2 regions of the Comamonas sp. lk genome follow, and region 1 is predicted to be linked to the other one. Evidence: predicted binding sites of a transcription regulator. Region 1 holds the regulator's gene; the other holds the start of a gene.
What was found. The regulator FNR, encoded in region 1, switches genes on or off when oxygen is low (the NO sensors DNR and NnrR bind a similar motif). The targets are predictions, from matches to a motif close to TTGATNNNNATCAA.

Region 1 (3,682 bases):
GCAAACGGTATACACCGAAATCTTCATGTGGATAGAGCGCAAGGTCGAAGGCGACCGCAGCGCCCGCATGCGCATAGACAAGAGCGGCTGGACTTTCGAGAAAATCTGGAAGAAGTCACTCAAGCAGTTTCTGTGGATTGCCGTTTCCCTGTGGACCGGCTTTACCTTTGTGGGCTTTTTCGTGCCCATTCGTGAGCTGGGTTCGCAGCTGCTTGAGCTGCAAGGCAACTGGCAGATCTTCTGGGTGCTGTTCTACGGTTTTGCTACCTATGGCAATGCGGGCTATATGCGCGAGCAGGTCTGCAAATACATGTGCCCCTACGCCCGCTTTCAGAGCGCCATGTTCGATAAGGACACCATGATCGTCAGCTACGACGGTCAGCGCGGCGAGCCGCGCGCGCCCCGCACCAAGCAGGTGGACGCCAAGGCCCAGGGCTTGGGCGACTGCATTGACTGCAAGCTGTGCGTACAGGTCTGCCCCGTGGGTATCGATATCCGTAACGGTCTGCAATACGAGTGCATTGGTTGCGGGCTGTGCATCGATGCCTGCAACTCCGTGATGGACAAGATGGGCTATGCGCGCGGACTGATACGCATGAGCACGCAAAATGCCATCGCCAGGGCCTGGAAGCAGGCGCAGATCATCCGCAGAGTATTCCGGCCGCGGGTGCTGATCTACACGGTGGTGTTGCTGGGTCTGAGCGCGGCCATGATAGGCAGCCTGATCATGCGCGAGCCGCTCAAGCTCAATGTGATTCGCGACCGTGCCTCGCTGTCGCGCATTGTGGCCGGCGGCAAGCTGGAGAATGTCTACCGCTTGCAGATCATGAATGCCACCGAGCAGGAGCAGCGCTATCGCATCACGGCCACGGGACTGGATGGCCTGGAGGTGGTGCTTGAAGATGAGGTTGTGGTCGGGCCGGCGGAGACACGCGGCGTGCCCGTGGGTCTGCAGATTCCCTATGGATCGGCAGCGCCGGGCTCGCATACCGTGTACTTCAATGTGGATGCCGTGACCGCTGGTGCAGGGCGCACGTCTGAAAAAGCCGTGTTTCTGGTGCCGCGTTAACAATATGAATGCCGCAGCCGCCTCGCAGGCGCTTGCGGCAGATTGATCAAAGAGGTTTTGCCATGTCTTCTAGTCCTGTTTCTGCCCCTGCCGGGCGCGCTGCCAAGCCGGTTCACGCCGAAGACGGCAAGCCCTGGTGGAAGTTTCCTCATGTCTGGCTGGTTGTTGCCGGACCGGCCATCGTGGTGGTGGCCGGCTTTGTGACGGCCTATATCGCCATCAGTGCGCCCGATCCCGTCATTGACCCGGATTACTACCAGCACGGTATCGAGATCAACAAGCGCCTGGAAGAGTCGCAAAAAAGTCTGGCGCCTGCCGTGACGGGCCGCAATCACGCCGCTACTCCGGCCAAGGACCACCCCACGGACCGCTAAATGCTTGTTTTTCGGTGAATTCAAAGCATTTTCGATCTGTAGCCCATATGTATGAAGCGTTGATAGCTATTAAATAAATAGTAATTCGGGTTTCACCTGCCTAGGCTTGCCCGCTGTTTGCGGCAATCCAAGGGTTTGCGGGGGCGCATTCCATGGCTGTTTGTGCAAAATGTTTTGCACCGATGACACAGCCCAAGGAGACGCAGCATGCTCGCTCAACGCTGGAAGTGGATTGCCTGGCCGGCTTTTCTGGCGGCGGCAATCCTGGAGATGGTAGTTTTTGCCTTTGTCGATCCCGGCGATATCGGCCCTGTGGGCTGGTCGCGCAACGCTGTCTGCACGCTGGCGTTCTTTGTGTTCTGGGGCGTGACCCTGTTGTCAAGCTACATCACCTGCTTGCTTTCGCGCTCCGCGCAGGAGCTCAATCACGGCATGGCTTCCGAGCCGCTGGTTGAGTAAGCCGCCCCATGAAGAAAGCCCGCGTCCATCGACGCGGGCTTTTTGATTGTGAAGTGGGGCGTGCCTTAGTCGTGGCACTGCTGGCTGTTGACGATGCGCTTGAGCGCCTCCGTATCCAGAATGCGCAGATGGCGTTGCTTGACTTCCACAATGCCTTCTTCGGCAAACTTGGAGAAGGTGCGGCTCACGGTTTCCAGCTTGAGGCCCAGATAGCTGCCGATTTCCTCGCGGGTCATTCGTAACACCAGCTCCGACTTGGAAAAACCGCGGGCAGACAGGCGCTGCACCAGATTGAGCACAAAGGCGGCCAACCGCTCTTCGGCGCGCATGCTGCCCAGCAGCAGCATCACACCGTGCTCGCGCACAATCTCGCGGCTCATGACTTTGTGCACATGATTTTGCAAGGCGGTGACTTCGCGCGAGAGCTGCTCGAGCTTGTCAAACGGCATCACGCAGACCTCGGCATCTTCCAGTGCCACCGCGTCGCAGGTGTGGTGGTCGTTGACGATGCCGTCAAGGCCTATGATCTCGCCCGCCATCTGAAAGCCGGTCACCTGATCGCGGCCGTCCTCGGTGGCGACGCAGGTCTTGAAAAAGCCGGTGCGAATGGCATACAGCGAAGTGAAACCTTCGCCATTGCGAAACAGCAGACCACCGCGTTTGACTTTGCGGCGTGTCGCCACGATCTCATCAATACGCTCCATCTGTTCATCGTCCAGGCCCATGGGCATGCACAGTTCGCGCAGATTGCAGTTGGAGCAGCTTGCTTTGATGGTCTGAAGATTCATGGGTAAGCAGGGATGGTGCAAGCCGGTGGGCCTGGACTATCTGTGACCTCTTGGTGAGTGATGAGATGGATCAAATTGTCGCAGCTGTTGCCTTGGCATTTCTTGATATCCATCAAGGCTGATGTGTTTGGCTTGGGGCACATTGCAATCATTCCTTCAATCAATGTGTGCGAGTTCATTGCGGTTGCAGTTGCCAGAAATCCTGCCCATCAGGAAACAAGCTGTCATCCGCCAATGTGAGCGCATCCTGACATTCACGTTATGACCGCTGTTACGCCCGAGCTACTGAGTCGATTTGATGTTCCTGGACCACGCTACACATCATTTCCAACAGCCGACCGTTTTGTAGAGGCTTTCGGCACCGAGGACTACATCCTGGCGCTCCAGCAACGCAAGACCCACTGCGCAGCGAGGGCGCTGCCGCTTTCGCTGTATGTGCATGTGCCATTTTGCGAGTCGCTGTGCTACTACTGTGCCTGCAACAAGATCGTGACCAAGCACCACGAGAAAGCGGCCCAGTATCTTGACTATCTGGCGCGTGAAGTGGCCTTGCATACCGAGCACTGCGGCAAGGGACAGGCGGTCAGCCAGCTGCATCTGGGCGGCGGCACGCCCACGTTTTTTTCCGATGCCGAACTGGCCCGGCTTATGGACTTGATGCGTGAGCATTTCAAGCTCGAAGCGGGTGGGGAGTACTCGATAGAAGTAGATCCGCGCACCGTGACGAATGAGCGCCTGGCCGTGCTCAAGGAGCTGGGCTTCAATCGCCTGAGCTTCGGGGTTCAGGATTTCGACCCCGCGGTACAGAAAGCCGTGCACCGTGAACAACCTGCCGAGCAGGTTTTTGCCCTGGTGCAAAAGGCGCGCGAACTGGGCTTTGCCTCCATCAATGTGGACCTGATTTACGGTCTGCCCAAGCAAACCCCGCAGTCGTTTGCGCGCACGCTGGCCCAGGTCAACGAACTGCGCCCGGATCGCATCGCCCTGTATGC
Region 2 (3,682 bases), 720 kb from region 1:
TGGTCGATCGAGGTCAGCCAGTCGTTCCAGAGCGGAGCCCAGAGGCGGAACTTGGTGATGCCGGCGACTACGACGAGTCCGCCGAGCACCACGGCAATAAAGGTCATGAGCACGATGGGCTCATGCGTCATGGGAATCTGGTCCCATGTGATGCGACCCAGCAGCCAGTGGGCGGCTGGGGTTGTTGTTTCAGACATGTTGAGTCTCTTTTGTCGTATTGGAGCGGCGGAGCTGGAGGCTCAGTCGCACCGTGAGCTACTTATTGCTGTGCGACAGCTCCGGAGGCTGCTACTTCATCGAGCAGGGCCACAACGCGGTCAGCGTCTTTGGACGTGCAGACGTCCAGGGGCAGGATCACGCTGGAGGTCTTGCCATGGTGCTGACCACCGGCGGCGTCAATGGCCATCATCTGGCTCATGCACATCTTGCCGTCTTCCACGCAGCGGTTGAGGACCTTGTTGTACAGGCCTTCGTCCACAGTGCCGAAGCGTTCCACAGGATTGCGCTCGCTGGGCTTGGCCAGATCGAGGTAAGCGTCACGTGTCAGAACCTTGCCTTCGGTCTTGGCCTGGGCTACCCACTGTTCGAACTGGCCGTTTTCCAGGCCGTGGAACTTGAAGGTCATGCCTGCAAAGCCAGCGCCGCTGTAGTGCGAGGACTTGCCGCCGTAGACGCCAGGCTTGTTGATCACGGCATTCAGCTCGGTCTGCATGCCGGGCATGGTGTAGATCATGCCAGCCAGATCAGGAACGTAGAACGCGTTCATGGTGTGGGTGGATGTCAGCTTGAAGTGAATGGGACGGTCCACTGGAGCGGCCACTTCGTTCACGGTCGCAATGCCTTGCTCGGGGTAGAAGAACAACCACTTCCAGTCCAGAGACACGACTTGAATTTCCAGAGGCTTGACGTTGGGGTCAAGAGCCTTGGTTGAGGAAACGCGGTCCAGAGGGCGGTAGGGGTCGAGCTTGTGGGTGCTGATCCAGGTAATGGCGCCCAAAGCAATGATGATCAACAAAGGCACGGTCCAGATCACCAGTTCCAGCGATGTGGAGTGGTGCCATTCGGGGTCGTACTTGGCTTCGGTATTCGACTGGCGGTACTTCCAGGCAAACAACAGCGTCAAAAAGATGACGGGGACGATGATGAGCAGCATCAGCAAGGTGGCCGTAACCACCAGATCGCCTTGTTGCTTGGCAACATCGCCGGCTGGGTTGAGTACGACAAGCTTGCTGCAACCGGCGAGGGTTGCAGTCAAAGCAGCCGCTGTGAGCCACGCGGGCCCACGGATTTCCTTGATTTTTAACATGCTGTAGGCGTGACAAAGTCGCGCTTAGGTGTAAACGCGGATTACTGGATCTCGGCAAATGTAATACCAAATGCTGTCTTGTCGATTGGACATTTTGTCCAAGGTCAAGGATGGAGGGCTGAAAATCCGCTATGTGACAAGGGTTTAGCTGTGTCCGCGGGCTGCGCAGCTTGGGCGCAAATTGTGAATTTTTCGTGGTTTTTGGGCTCAAAGCGCCGGGTCCTGCGCCTGCCGCCGACAGGGCTCAGGGCAAAAACTCTATTGCAGCTGCACATGCTTGGGCGTAGAAATGGATGCGTCAGCGTGACATGGCAAGTAAGACAAGGAGTTGTATCTATATGAGTAGCACGAACCCATCCATTGGTCTTACTCAGCAAGACTATGAGAACTCGGAAACCCTGGCTTATGCGGATACCGATGAAGATGTGACTCCGGGAGAAATCGCTGTTGGCGTGATCATTGGCCGTTCATCCGAGTACTTTGACTTTTTCGTTTTCGGCATGGCTTGCGTGCTGGTGTTTCCTTCCCTGCTGTTCCCCTTCCTCTCCAAGCTCGATGGCACGCTGGCGGCGTTTGCCATCTTTTCCCTGGCCTTTATTGCCCGTCCCATAGGCACGGCACTGTCCATGGCCGTGCAGCGGCGCTGGGGCCGTGCCACCAAGCTGACGATTGCGCTGCTGCTGCTGGGTGTCTGCACGGTGGGTATGACCTTTTTGCCCAGCTATGAGACTGCCGGTATGAAAGCCATCTGGGCGCTGGCCATCTTGCGCGTGGGTCAGGGTCTGGCACTGGGCGGTACCTGGGACGGTCTGCCTTCGCTGCTGGCCATGTCGGCGCCCAAGAACCGCCGCGGCTGGTATTCGATGATCGGCCAGCTGGGCGCACCTCTGGGCTTCATCATGGCGGCGTCGCTGTTTGCCTATCTGTACTCCAGCCTCACGGCAGACGATTTCATGAGCTGGGGCTGGCGCTATCCCTTCTGCGTGGCTTTTGCTATCAACGTGGTAGCGCTGTTCGCCCGTCTGCGCCTGGTGGTAGGTCAGTCTTTTGTGCAGATGCTGCAGGAGCGCGATCTGGAGCCCATCAGCGTGACCAGTCTGATGCGCGATGAAGGTCGCAATGTGTTCATCGGCGCTTTTGCCGCTCTGGCCAGCTTTGCGCTGTTCCACCTGGTGACGGTGTTTCCGCTGTCCTGGATCTCCTTGTACTCCCATCAGTCCGTGATCGACGTGCTGATCGTGCAGATCATAGGTGCCGTTCTGGCGGCTGGGGCCATCATGCTGTCGGGCTGGCTGGCAGACCGCGTGGGACGCCGCAACACTTTGGGCACTATGGCCTGCCTGATCGGTATCTTCAGCTTCCTGGCGCCTTGGCTGCTGGGTAGCGGCACCGTGGGCAACAATGTGTTCATCATCGTGGGCTTCATCCTGCTGGGTCTGTCCTACGGCCAGGCCTCGGGCACGGTGACATCCAACTTCTCGGCGCATTACCGCTACACGGGTGCGGCCCTGTCCACCGACATGGCCTGGCTGATTGGCGCTGCATTTGCGCCGCTGGTGGCTTTGGGGGTGTCGGCCAAGTTCGGTCTGGTGGCCCTGGGCATTTATCTGCTGTCCGGCGCCTTGTGCACGCTGGCGGCTCTGGGCATCAACCGGGCCATCGAGGCACGTGAACAATAAGCCTGAGGGCAGATAGAAAAAGCCCGCAGAGAGAACAAATCTCTGCGGGCTTTGCTTTTAAGCCATGAAAAAAGCCATCGCGAGATGGCTTTTTGTTTTCAGCGCTTCAATCAGTCCAGTGCCAGACCGGCTTTCTTGATCACTTCGCCAAAGCGTTTGCTTTCATCGGCCATGAATTGCTTGAACTCCGCAGGCGTGGGGTTGTAGCTCTCATAACCAAAGGCCGTGAACTTGTCCTTCACGTCCTGGCCGGTCAGAGCCTGACGTACGTCGGCGTGAATCTTCTCGACCACGGCCGCTGGCGTGCCGGGGCGTACGGCCAGGGCGTTCCAGCCGATCACGGCATAGTCCTTGGGGCCGCCGGATTCGGACACCGTAGGCACGTTCTCGAAGCCTGCAATGCGCTTGGGGCCAGCCACGGCCAGGAAGCGCAGCTTGCCGCCGCGCACCAGCGGGCCTGCCGTGCCCAGCGAGCCCAGAGCGAAGGTCAGCTCGCCATTGGCCACGCCCTGATACAGCTGGCTGGTTTCCTTGTAGATGACGTGCTCCATCTTGGTGCCGGTCTGGTTTTCCAGCAGGGCCGAGCCCAGGTGCACGGGGTTGCCCACCGACCAGGAACCGTAGTTGAGCTTGCCGGGGTTGGCCTTGGCGTCGGCAATCAGGTCGCCAATCGTCTTGTAGGGGCTGTTGACGGGAA

Region 2: a site for FNR is predicted at 1,401-1,414, ahead of cyoA (ubiquinol oxidase subunit II). Genes of this name have one in related genera too.

The regions. Positions count from the first base shown of each region.
Region 1 covers NZ_UOOB01000001.1:2,244,060-2,247,741, forward strand. Annotated here, with positions in the region: gene ccoG (cytochrome c oxidase accessory protein CcoG) at 1-1,069, shown strand, start outside; gene EAO39_RS10325 (FixH family protein) at 1,132-1,443, shown strand; gene EAO39_RS10330 (hypothetical protein) at 1,651-1,902, shown strand; gene fnr (fumarate/nitrate reduction transcriptional regulator Fnr) at 1,968-2,690, opposite strand; gene hemN (oxygen-independent coproporphyrinogen III oxidase) at 2,952-3,682, shown strand, end outside.
Region 2 covers NZ_UOOB01000001.1:2,960,500-2,964,181, reverse strand. Annotated here, with positions in the region: gene cyoB (cytochrome o ubiquinol oxidase subunit I) at 1-197, opposite strand, end outside; gene cyoA (ubiquinol oxidase subunit II) at 260-1,306, opposite strand; gene EAO39_RS13455 (MFS transporter) at 1,645-2,985, shown strand; gene EAO39_RS13450 (tripartite tricarboxylate transporter substrate binding protein) at 3,096-3,682, opposite strand, start outside.